3 regions of the Clostridioides sp. ES-S-0108-01 genome follow, and region 2 is predicted to be linked to each of the others. Evidence: a T-box and tRNA genes for the amino acid it is inferred to sense, from the RefSeq annotation. Region 2 holds a T-box; the other regions hold tRNA genes.

Region 1 (4,332 bases), on a different contig from region 2:
GGCATAGTTTGCTTATCTCCAGTCATTTCAGATGTATTAGGTCCTGCAATAATACCAATATTCAATCTCTGTGGAGCTGACCCATCTATGTTTGCGACTATTTTAGCAAATGACATGGGAGGGTATCCATTGGCTGTGGAACTTGCTCATAATAAAGAGGCAGGAATGCTTGCAGGATTGGTTGTGTCATCCATGCTTGGGTGTACATTAGTATTTTCAATACCAGTAGGATTAGGTCTTATAGAATATGAGGACAGACCATTTTTTGCAAAAGGATTATTGATAGGGTTGATAACAATACCTTTTGGGGGAATTGTAGGAGGATTAATAGCAGGATTTAATTTATCAATGGTAATTATAAATATGATACCAGTGATAATACTGGCAGTAATATTAGCGGTAGGTTTAAAATTGAATTCTACACTTATGATAAATGGGTCATTAGTTTTTGGAAAATTTATATCTATATTGATAACAATAGGATTGGGAGCATCAGCATTTCAAGAAATAACAGGTATAGTACTTATAAAAGGAATGACACCTATAAGAGAAGGGATTCAAGTAATTGGAAGTATTGCAATAGTATTATTAGGTACTTTTCCAATATTACATTTATTAGTTAAAGTTCTTAATAAACCACTTACAATGGTAGGTGGAAAATTAGGTATGGATGCTACTAGTGCAGCAGGGTTAGTCTTTACTTTAGCTAATAGTATTCCAGTGTATAAAATGATGAAAAGTATGAGTCCAAAAGGAAAAGTGGTAAATACTGCATGGTTAGTTTGTGCTACAGCAGCTTTGGGGGACCATTTAGGATTTACAGCAGGAGTAGTTCCAGAGATGATTACACCTGTTGTAATTGGTAAATTGGTTGGTGGAATATTGGCAATTGCACTTGCCATGCTTATGACAAAAGATTTAACTTTAGAAGAAGAACAAAGTATTAAAATGAAGAAAGATGCAGTGTAGAATAAGTAATCCTTGAGTCAGGTTTAAGTTGTTTTAAATTAGGATTTTAAATAACTAAAAATAAATTGAAAAGCCAAATAACTATAACCTGTTTTCTTATCACCTTTTATTTCTATATCAGTAAATGCTCGATGGTAAGTTAAGTAAAAAAGATAATAAAATAACTAAAAATGATAAATTGAGTAAACTGGTAATCGAATAACTGAAATGATAAATTAAGTAAACTGGTAATCAAATAACTAAAATGATAAATTAAGTAAACTGGTAATCGAATAACTAAAATGATAAATTAAGTAAACTGATAATCGAATAACCGAAAATGATAAGTTAACTGAAAGTAGTTACGTAATTAAAAATATAAAGCATTGTCTAAGTATAAATGGAGCTAAATAAATAATTATTTGGCTCCCTAATTTTAATTTATTACATCAAGGAACTAAAATCATAGAAGCTAATTATCAGCTATGACCAGAGGTATTCCTTTTTGAGAAAATTCTATTATTGTATTATGGTCTATACTAGCAGATGTAATAATAGTATCTATATGTTCTATAGGAGCTACTGATGCGAATGAATTTATACCAAACTTAGGAGGCTCAACAACCACTATAGATTTTCTAGACCTTTCAATCATTTTTTTCCTAACAAGTGCTTCTTCTAAGTGATAGTCAGAGATACCATTTTCAAGAGTTATACCTCCAGCACCTAAAATAGCCTTATCGACATTAAATTGTTCTATAGCTGATAGTGTAAGCGGACCAGAAAAAGAACCTTCAGTTTCTCTAAGATAACCACCAAGTACATATACTTTTATATTAGTATTCATAAGTTCATTTGCAACTAAAATTGAGTTGGTTATTACAGTTAGATTTTTTTTGTCTTTTAAATTTTTTGAAACTTCAAGGACAGTAGTTCCAGTATCCATAAAAATAGTATCATTTGTATTTATAAACTCACTACATTTAATAGCAATCTGTTTTTTATCATTTGAGTTTATTTTTTTTCTTTTAACGTAGTTGAGTTCTACACTACTTGCTATAACTGGTATAGCACCACCATAAACTCTTTTTAAAAGACCAATACTCTCCATATGAGCTAAATCTCTTCGTGCAGTTTCTATTGATATATCAAACATTTGAACTATGTCATTTATTTTAATTATATTATCTGATTCGAGAATACTTAAAATCTTCTCGTATCTTTCCTGTGGTAACATAAAATATCCTCCTTGGATTAGTATTATTTTAGTTTTTGCATAACTTACAATTAAGTTAAGATTTATGTATATTTGTTAATGTATGTATATTTATCAAATAATATTATAAGTACTATGCAAGATAATTTTACCATATTTGAAACTTACATTTAAGTAAAAAAGTAAAAATAGATATTTAATAATTCAAAATAACTTAAATTTTATAAAATAATTGACTAAAATATAGTTTTATTATATAATTTAATAGTATAGAAATCTGGAGAAGTACTCAAGTGGCTCAAGAGGATCCCCTGCTAAGGGATTAGGCTGGGTAACCGGTGCGAGGGTTCGAATCCCTCCTTCTCCGCCAATTATTGAAGGCTATTCTTGTTAAAGATAGTCTTTTTATAATGTCTATAAATAATTCGATATGTATAACTAAAGAAAGGAGGGAATAGATGATAACTTTAATTTTTTTCATAGTGGGGATAGTATCTTTAGTAGTTGCTTTTATCATTGACGGAGGGCATGTTGGAGCATTATTTGTGTTTTCATCAGCACTAGTTGTTTTTGGTGGAACTATAGGAGCTGTTGGGGCTTCAACGCCATTTCCAGTGTTTAAAAAGTCTATAAAGATAATGTTATTAGCTTTTAAAAATAAAAGACCTAATAATATAGAAAATATAATATATTTCAAAGAAATTGCAATCAAAGCTAGAAAAGAGGGGCTTCTTAGCATTGATAAAGAAATAAGCGAGAATGATGATTTAGACCCTTTTATTAGAAAAGGTCTTGAACTTATGGTAGATGGAGTGGATGCAGTTACTATAAGAAACATATTGGAATCACAGATACAGATAACATCAAAACGACATAAAGAAGGAATAGCAATTTTTGATTCAGCAGGGGGATATGCACCTACACTGGGGATAATAGGTACAGTTATGGGGCTAGTACATATTTTAGGTAATCTTTCAAGTAATCCAGATGCGTTAGGACCTCAAATTTCTGTTGCGTTTTTGGCTACTTTATATGGTGTTGGTTCTGCCAATTTAATATGGTTACCAATAGCATCAAAACTTAAGGCTATAAATCAACAGGAAATAAGCGAAAGACTTTTGGTGATAGAAGCAATACTATCTATACTTGAGGGTGATAATTCTAATTTAATGACAGAAAAATTAAAAATATTTTTAAATTCAAAAGAATTAGTCGAACTTGAAGAAACTGATGTTAAAGCTGAATAATATAAAAGGATGGAATATTTATGTTGTATGATGAAGATGAAAAAGAAGAAAATAATGAGCGATGGCTTTTAACTTATTCAGACCTCATAACACTACTTATGATTTTCTTTGTCATAATGTATTCTATGAGTAATGTTGATGCAGAGAAATATAAACAATTATCTCAATCTCTAAATTCTGCGTTTGGTGGGTCTGCTGGAGTTATTGAAGGTGGTAATAGCAAAATAGAACCAGGAAGTGATAATTTAGATAGTTTACAAAATGTTGAATTTAAAAAAGTTGGTGAGGAAATTCAGAAGTATTTAAATGAAAATGGTATGGCTAATTCAGTATCACTAAAAGTTCAAGATAGAGGACTAGTAATAAGACTTAAAGATACAATACTATTTGATACTGGAAAATCAATTGTAAAGGATAATTCTAGAGATAAGATTATTCAAATTGGTAAGATGTTAAATGAAATGAATAGTTACATGAGGGTAGAAGGTCATACAGACAACATGTCTATAAAAAATTCTGAGTTTAAGTCAAACTGGGATTTATCAGTTATGAGAGCAACCAATGTTGTTCAACTTCTTATTGACAATGCAGGTATATCACCAGATAAATTGTCTGCTGTAGGATACGGTGAATTTAGACCAATAGCAGAGAATTCATCTGAAGAAGGTAGGTCAAAAAATAGAAGAGTCGATATAGTTTTAGTTGATAGTAAATATGATAATGTAGAAAATGTTGCAAAAAATAAGTAGTTAAATAAGCTATCTCAATACAGAATTATTTCCAAAAAGAGATGGCTTTTTTATGCGAAAATTAAAAATAGATGAATAGTAATTTACCTTTTTGTGAGAACATATGGTATCTTAATATAATATTAACTTAAATATATAATATTTAAATAATGTAAAAGCTCAATTAAAAAAA
Region 2 (4,142 bases):
CAGAGAGGATACACCTGTTCCCATTCCGAACACAGAAGTTAAGCTCTCTAGCGCTGATGGTACTTGGTGGGAAACTGCCTGGGAGAGTAGGACGTAGCCACTTAATCTTTTTTTATTTGTTATAAAAGTTAAGATTAAATAGAATATAAAGTCAATATTGATTTATAATAAGATAAAATATAGAATTATATAGTATAGGTAAAGTTTTTGATTTAGAAAGAAGGTGTAATATGAACTCTCATGAAAGAAGAAGTAAATTAATAGATATTTTGAAAGAATCTAAGTGTCCTGTAAAAGGTGGAATGTTAGCTGAGATATTAAATGTAAGTAGACAAGTAATAGTACAAGATATAGCACTTATAAGAGCTAGAGGATTTGAAATAATAGCTACACCTCAAGGATATATAATATATAATCAACCATATTTTACAAAACAAGTAAAATGTAAAAACCATAAAAATTCTAAAGAAATTTATGATGAGTTAAAGATTATTGTAGATTTAGGTGGTATTATAAAAGATGTCATTGTAAATCATCCAACATATGGTCAGATAACTGCAGAACTTAATATTTATTCTAAAATGGATATAGATAATTTTATGAAGAAGGTTGAGACAAATGAATTTAAACAGTTATCAGTTCTGACAGAATGTAGCCATATTCATACAATTGAGGCGCTAAAAGAAGAAACTATACAGGCTATAATAAAAAAGTTAGAGGACAAAGGAATATTATCATAAGGAGGAGTTAAATGAATTTTTTATCATTGGCTAAGACTGCCTCAACAAATAGTAATATAACTAAGAGAACTTTAGAAAACATGCTCAATAACTTTAGTGATAATATACCAAATATTATATATGCAATAATTGTATTTGTAATAGGTATCTATATATCTAAAATAGTAAGAAAGATGGTTTCAAAGTTTCTAATCAAATATGGAATGAGTAAAGGTGTAAATAATTTTATTGTATATGGAATATATATATCTATGTTGTCTATTATATCATTGATAAGTTTAGGTATTATAGGGATACAAACTACATCAGTTGTAGCTGTGTTAGGAGCTGCTGGATTTAGTATAGGATTAGCCTTTAAAGAAATATTATCAAATCTAGGTTCAGGTATGATTATTTTATTTTTTAAGCCATTTAATATAGGTGATTATATTCAAGGTTCAGGTGTAGAAGGTACAGTTTCTGATATACAGATATTTAGCACTGTTCTTAAAACTCCAGATAATAAAACTATAATTATACCCAATTTTCAACTGACAAGTAATAATATAATTAATTACACACATCAGAATAAAAGAAGAATAGATTTTTCATATAATATTTCATATGATAGTGATATAGATATAGTTAAGTCTATATTAAATGAAATTTTTATGAATGAAAAAAGAATATTGGACGATCCAAAGCCTATTATAGGTTTAAATTCTATAGGAAATAATACTTTACAAATAGTTGCTAGACCTTGGGTAAAAACTGATGATTACTGGGATGTATACTTTGATGTAATGGAAAAAGTCAAAAATAAGTTTGATGAAAATAATATAAAAGTTCCATTTATTCCATCTTCATTATTATTTAATAATACAAGTAATTTAAATACAATAGATAAAAGATAACATCTTAATTAAATAAAAAATTTGAATTTAATATAAAAAATTAAAAAAATTCTAAAAAAATTTGAATAATAGTATTGAAACATGTTAATATATATAATATAATGATTATCAAATAAAACAATTAGTTAAAAAGCTGTGAAGGAAAATAGTAAAAAACAGATTGTATTCAGAGAATGAGTGGATGGTGAAAACTCATTACAATGGTTTTTGAATCTACTCTAGAGCTTCTAGTTAAAGCTAGACGTTTACCTACGTTATAGGTCTGAGAGGATTATACATTTTAGTATAGTCAATTAGGGTGGCAACGCGGATAAAAGATTTTCGTCCCTTTTATAGGGTAAACGGAGGTCTTTTTTTATTTTTCAAATTTGTTTAAACTAAAAGTTTACAGTTATAATATTTGTAAATTAAATTGGAATTATAATTTATATTATCAAAATTATTAGGAGGAATTAATATGTTAGATATTAAAAGAATAAGAGAAAATTTAGATGATATCAAAAAAGCTATGGAAAGAAGAGGTGAAAAAGAATTTGACCTTGATGCTGTAGTGGAGTTAGATAATAAAAGAAGAGAAATACTTCAAGAAGTTGAAGTTATGAAAAATGAATTAAATGTAAATTCTAAAAAAATACCACAATTAATAAAAGAAGGAAAAGATGTAACAGAAGAAAAGGCAAGATTAAAAGAGCTATCAGATAAGATAAAAGGTATTGATGAGAAAGTAAAAGAAGTAGAAGCAAAAATGGAATATACATTAATGAGAATACCAAATGTTCCTCATCCAGAAGTACCACAAGGTGAAACGGATGAAGACAATGTTCAAATAAGAACTTGGGGAGAACCTACTAAATTTAATTTTGAGCATAAAGCGCATTGGGATATAGGTACTGGTATAGGTATATTAGATTTTGAAAGAGCCAGTAAAATAACTGGTTCAAGATTTACTTTGTATAGAGGGTTAGGGGCTAGATTAGAAAGATCTTTAATGAATTTCTTTTTAAATACTCATACAGCTAAGCATGGCTATACAGAAGTTTTACCTCCATTTATGGCTAATAAAAATAGCTTTATAGGTACTGGTCAACTTCCTAAATTTGAAGAAGATATGTTTAAAATAGAAGGGCTAGAGTATTTCTTAATACCAACAGCTGAAGTACCAGTTACTAATATACATGCTAATGAAATATTAGATGTCGCAGAACTTCCAATTAAATATTGTGCATATACTCCTTGCTTTAGATCTGAAGCAGGTTCAGCAGGAAGAGACACAAGAGGCTTAGTTAGACAACATCAATTTAATAAAGTTGAGTTAGTTAAATTTGTTAAGCCAGAAGATTCTTATGATGAATTAGAATCATTAACTCATGATGCTGAAACTATGCTACAAATGTTAGGTCTTCCATATAGAGTTGTAAAAATATGTACAGGAGATTTAGGATTCACAGCTGCATTTAAATATGATTTAGAAGTTTGGATGCCAAGTTATAATAGATATGTAGAAATATCTTCTTGTTCAAACTTTGAAGATTTCCAAGCTAGAAGAGCAGGAATAAGATTTAAAAGAGATAAAAAATCAAAAGCGGAATATGTTCATACTTTAAATGGTTCTGGATTAGCTATAGGAAGATGTTTAGCTGCTATATTAGAAAATTATCAGCAAGCAGATGGTTCTGTAGTAGTTCCAGAAGAATTAAGACCTTATATGGGTGTTGATGTTATAAGATAATTTTATATTAATATTGTATATGTAGAAATATGTTTTAATGTAGAAAATATATTATAAGTAAATAATAAATTAAAAAAGCTATGAAATTATTATAAATATTAAATTTCATAGTTTTTTTATGTTAATTCATATAACAGAATTTTCATCATAAAATACCAAATATCTTTATAAAACAACTCTTATATAAATATCTAAAAATTATTTTAGAACTAATTTAAATAAAATATAGCTATATATAGTAATAATTAAATAAACAAAATAAAAATTAAGTTGAATTATAAAATGAATTATGATAAGATAAGTTTGTTATAAGTTTTGGGAGGAATTATGGAAAGTTCATTTTATATGAAAGAAGCATTGAAAGAAGCATTGAAAGCATATAATAAAAGAGAAATACCAATAGGTGCTATTATAGTTAAAGATAATCAAATAATAGCTAGAGCTCATAACCTTACAGAAACGTTAAAAGATTCTACAGCTCATGCAGAAATTTTAGCGATAAAACAAGCATCAGAAAAATTAGGTGGTTGGAGGTTGACTGATTGTGATTTATATGTTACAATGGAACCTTGCATAATGTGTAGTGGTGCAATAGTTAATTCTAGAATAAAAAAGCTTATAATAGGGACAAGACATGTAAAAAATTCATATATAGAAAAACAGCATGAGTTCAAATTAGATTATTTTAATAATAATAATGTAAAAGTAGCTTTTGATGTTTTGCAAGAAGAATGCTCGATCATATTGCAAGAATTTTTTAAGGCATTAAGAAAAAGAGAT
Region 3 (4,332 bases), on a different contig from region 2:
TATAAATGATTTAAAAAGCAGATATAATGATATAGGTAAATACTTTGATACAATTGATTACTCAACTAGTAAAGAAATTAAAAGATATATTAATAAAAGAGAATCATATATAAATCATATTTCTCAAATACAATTTCAATTGGATGAGTATAAACAATCATTTGAATATGCAGATATGAAATGTCTTATATATACAACAAGTATAAGTAACATGCAATTCATAGAACAAATGTGTATAGACAAAGGATTAAACCCAATATGTATATGGTCTAACAATAATAAAGATTATGAAATGACAGAAGAACAACTAAAAGTAAGAAAGTATTTAATAGAAAATGGAGAATTAAAATTTCCATATAATGTACTAATAATTAATAGAGCTACAGAAACAGGTGTTAACATATATGATAAAGATATGCAATTAGTCATAGTTAATACTACAAATTTAACTCAACAAGTTCAGGCTAGAGGTAGAGTAAGACATGATGTTGACTTATTAGTAGTTAGAACTGATGATGATAAAAAAGTAGATGTAATTACTATAAGAGATGAATACTTAAATCAATGGTTATTAAAAGTAGAACTAGAAAATTTAGTAAAAGAATATGGATTAAAAGATGACAGAGGAAGACTAATCTCAGTTAATAAATTTATTAATTATTTAAAAATACATTCTTATCAAATTGAAAAAATTAGAAAAAGAATAAACAAAAAGCAAGAAACATTATATAAAATAAATAAAATATAACTGTGCAAAAAATGGATGTTTTTGAATGAGGACATCCGAAAAATGCACACTCATACTATATGAATATAATAATAAATCACAAGGCTTTAGCCGAAGTGATACCAAAGAACGCTAGTGATGCGGTAGCTATTGCTAACGCCTTCACTCCGTTCAGTTGTTATCCTCAGCTAAAGCTTTCGGATTTATTATTTTTAATTTAATACATATGGGTTAAAAACCCCTTCATATGGTGACATATGATAGCAAACATAGAATATGCTAAAAGTTAATACAATTAGCAGAGATAGCTCATTTGAGAAGCTCTGGTGACTAATAATAGGTATCTTAAAATATAGGATGATGATGTCACTAAAATATTAAACTACAACGTGAAATTTGTGGGATAATTACTCACCATTTCAGAACTGGAAGAAAGCACATGTCGTGAGATAGCAGTAAGTCTTTCTTTTTCTTTTTATTAAATACTAAAAGGGAGATTTGATAAAATGAATGGTGAAAAACTTATAGAAAATAAAGAATTAAGAGATAGAAATATAGATAGAGTAGATGTATTGGAGCATGTAAAAGAAATATTGACTTTAGGAAATACGGATTTCAGTACAGTAGAACTTGTTTCTAATTATTATGAAGTTAAAGAATCTACAGTTCAAGAATGCATAAGATTAAACAAAGAGGAACTAAAGAATGATGGACTAAAGAAATATAAGAAAAATGAGATAATATCTATATTTAAACGAAATCCAATTAATTTGGAAAACGTAAAAAATGAAAGAACAAAATCAATAGTAACATTTAAAAACAATGAAAGTGTATCTATAAATAATACGGGATTAATTTTAATACCAAAAAGAGCAATTCTCAGAATAGGTATGTTGCTTAGAGATTCGGAAGTTGCTAAAGAAGTTAGAACTAGATTATTAGATATCATACATGATGCAGAAGAACAAACTAAAATTGTAGATGATGTAATAGAAGAAATTAGAACTGAACAAAATATAAGATAAGATATGCTTGAAGCGATAATTTCTGGCGACCATAATAAATTATCTGTACTACAGACTGAGCTAATAGGCTTGAAAAATAAAAGAATATCTCATTTAGAAGATGTTGTAACTAATTCAGTTACTATAACAGAAAGTAAAGCTGTTATTAATAAATGTATTAGGACAATATCCGTTAAAAAATTTAATTGTATGTTTGGTAAAGCATGGGATGAATTTTATAGATTCATTAATTATAAACTTGGCATTAATATTAGAAATCGAAAAGGTAAAGGATTAGCTAGATTTTCAGATGAAGAAATATTGGAAATGGAGAAGATAGCTAAAAGTTGGTTGGAGGAAAATGATATAGATTTTAAATTGGTAATATAATTTAAATTTGTTTTCAAAAGGGATATAGTTAAGGTGGTTAGAGTATTTGGTTCATACTGAAAGGTCATAGGTTCTATTCCTATTATTCCTACAATTAAACTAAATAATATTTAATAAGTATATTTAAAGAAAATTAGATGTGTTTAATTGGTAAAGCAACAGTCTCTAAAACTTTTGTATTATACTATGAAAGTTCGAGTCTTTTGCTTTGCCAAATATGGAGAGGTACTCAAGTGGTAAAGAGGATAGTTTGCTAAACTATTAGGTCAATTAATTTGATACGAGGGTTCAAATCCCTTCCTCTCTTCCAATAGAAAAAGTTTGTTGTTTTTAAATAATATTTTAATTAAAAGGGAGATGTTTTTATGGTTAAATATAATGTTCATAAAGCTTTAGCAGAAAAAAAGTTATTAGAAGATAAGATAGACAGATGTATTGATAATTTTAGAATTGTAGGTACTAAAAAAGGTTCTGATAAAAATGTATATGAAACAAAAACAAGCGTAGAAGATTTTAATGTAGAAGTTTCAAGTAAATACCAGCAAATAGAAGATTTAATATATAATTATAATGCATTAGATAAAGCAATTAATATCTCTAATGCTATAACAAATGTTCAAATTGGTAATAAAAATTATACAGTTTTAGAAGCAATAAAAAGAAAAAATAGTATAGAATTAGATAAATCTTTATTGAGACAAATGGTTAGTAATTATGATTGTATGATGTCTGAAGTAAATCGTAAAAATGAAGAGGTGCAAAGAAATACAGATAAAATGTTTGAGGAAAAAGAAAAAAGTAAAGATGGAGTGGAACTTATTTCATTTTATAAAAAACAACAGGAATGGTCTTTAGTAGACCCTTTAAAAGTAAGAGAGAAAATAGAAAAGTTAAGAGATGAAATAGAAGAATTTGAAAAAGAAGTTGATTTTGCATTGAGTACATCAAATGCACTTACAATTATAGATGTAGATTTAAAATAGCCTTTAATTAGGCTATTTTTTAATTTGCAGGTTAGGCGAATAACATAAATTATAAGTTCCCACTGATTTTGGGTTAAAAATCAAACTGCTTATATAAAAAGTGATGGGTACATACAAACAAAACGATTGTAATGTATAAAAGAGAACAATAGATATAAAGCTTAAAGTTAAAAATTCAAATGTAAAATCTCAAGGATAAAAGATTAAATTATTAAAATAGTAAAAATAAAATAAAAAAGTTATATAAAATCCTTGATAAATGCTAAATGCGTTAACTTATATTAGCTATTGTTAGCTACAAGGCTGCCTAATTTGCAAATAAATATATTCCCAGTAGAGTTATAAATAATATAAAAATAAAGGAGAAAATATATGAAGAATAATAAAGGAACAGTATTAGAAAAATGTGAAATAGTAAAACAAGAAGATGGTAGTTATAAATTTGTAGAACATTTAAAAGATGGAGACAATGAAGTATTACTTAGTGAACTTTTAGATAAATATACTGGTGATACAGATTTAAATATAACAATTAGATTAAGTGAAACAATAGTCAAATAAATCAATATTAGGCTATTTATTTTTTATTAATATTAGGGAGATATTATCACATTAAACTATAGCAGATAAAGAAGAAGAGTATGCTTTATCCTCTTCGTTATTATTTCAATGAATTTTCTATAATTCTTCTTATAGCTTTTTTGTCTTCCTTGTCTAGTCTCATATACATTTTTATTGTTTCTTTAATATCTTCATCAGAGTTAATTAAATCAATATATTCATCTAAAGATCTAAATTTTTCCTTTGGAATTTTAATTGATTCATATGAAGCTAAAGAATCAATGATTGATTGAATTTTTGTTTTGTCTGTATCAACTGAATAATTAGCTTTAGTATGACCTAGAAGATAATCTGTAGTGACATTAAAGTATTCAGCTAATTTAACTATAGATTCTGCTGGTGGTGTTCTTTGGTCATTTTCATACATGCCTATAGTACTTTGTGATACATTTAATATTTCAGCTAATTCATATTGCTTTAATCCAAACTTGACTCTAAGTTCTTTTAATCTTTCTCCGAACATTTTTTCACCTCCAAGTATCCTTATAGTTATTATATCACATAAAGTAATAAAATATTATACTTGACATTACTTTATGTGGAGTGTATTATAAAAATACAAATTACTTTAAGTGATAAAATTACTTTGAGTAATTAAAAAGAAGAC

The links. The T-box of region 2 lies ahead of serS (serine--tRNA ligase). A T-box ahead of a tRNA ligase gene usually reads a tRNA of that ligase, here a tRNA-Ser.
Region 1: it encodes a tRNA-Ser, which carries the amino acid that the T-box ahead of serS (serine--tRNA ligase) is inferred to sense. The anticodon was not compared.
Region 3: it encodes a tRNA-Ser, which carries the amino acid that the T-box ahead of serS (serine--tRNA ligase) is inferred to sense. The anticodon was not compared.

What each region holds. Positions count from the first base shown of each region.
Region 1 is NZ_JADGMN010000002.1:129,648-133,979, forward strand. Features, by position in the region: gene IR152_RS03000 (ethanolamine utilization protein EutH) at 1-969, shown strand, start outside; gene IR152_RS03005 (DeoR/GlpR family DNA-binding transcription regulator) at 1,421-2,185, opposite strand; tRNA gene IR152_RS03010 (tRNA-Ser) at 2,444-2,534, shown strand; gene IR152_RS03015 (flagellar motor protein) at 2,623-3,411, shown strand; gene IR152_RS03020 (flagellar motor protein MotB) at 3,432-4,160, shown strand.
Region 2 is NZ_JADGMN010000042.1:27-4,168, forward strand. Features, by position in the region: rRNA gene rrf (5S ribosomal RNA) at 1-103, shown strand, start outside; gene IR152_RS19240 (transcription repressor NadR) at 231-740, shown strand; gene IR152_RS19245 (mechanosensitive ion channel family protein) at 752-1,633, shown strand; T-box leader at 1,760-1,965, shown strand; gene serS (serine--tRNA ligase) at 2,091-3,362, shown strand; gene IR152_RS19255 (nucleoside deaminase) at 3,690-4,142, shown strand, end outside.
Region 3 is NZ_JADGMN010000010.1:72,964-77,295, forward strand. Features, by position in the region: gene IR152_RS11095 (DEAD/DEAH box helicase) at 1-748, shown strand, start outside; gene IR152_RS11100 (hypothetical protein) at 1,234-1,752, shown strand; gene IR152_RS11105 (hypothetical protein) at 1,756-2,121, shown strand; tRNA gene IR152_RS11110 (tRNA-Ser) at 2,341-2,431, shown strand; gene IR152_RS11115 (hypothetical protein) at 2,487-3,104, shown strand; gene IR152_RS11120 (hypothetical protein) at 3,477-3,665, shown strand; gene IR152_RS11125 (helix-turn-helix domain-containing protein) at 3,766-4,188, opposite strand.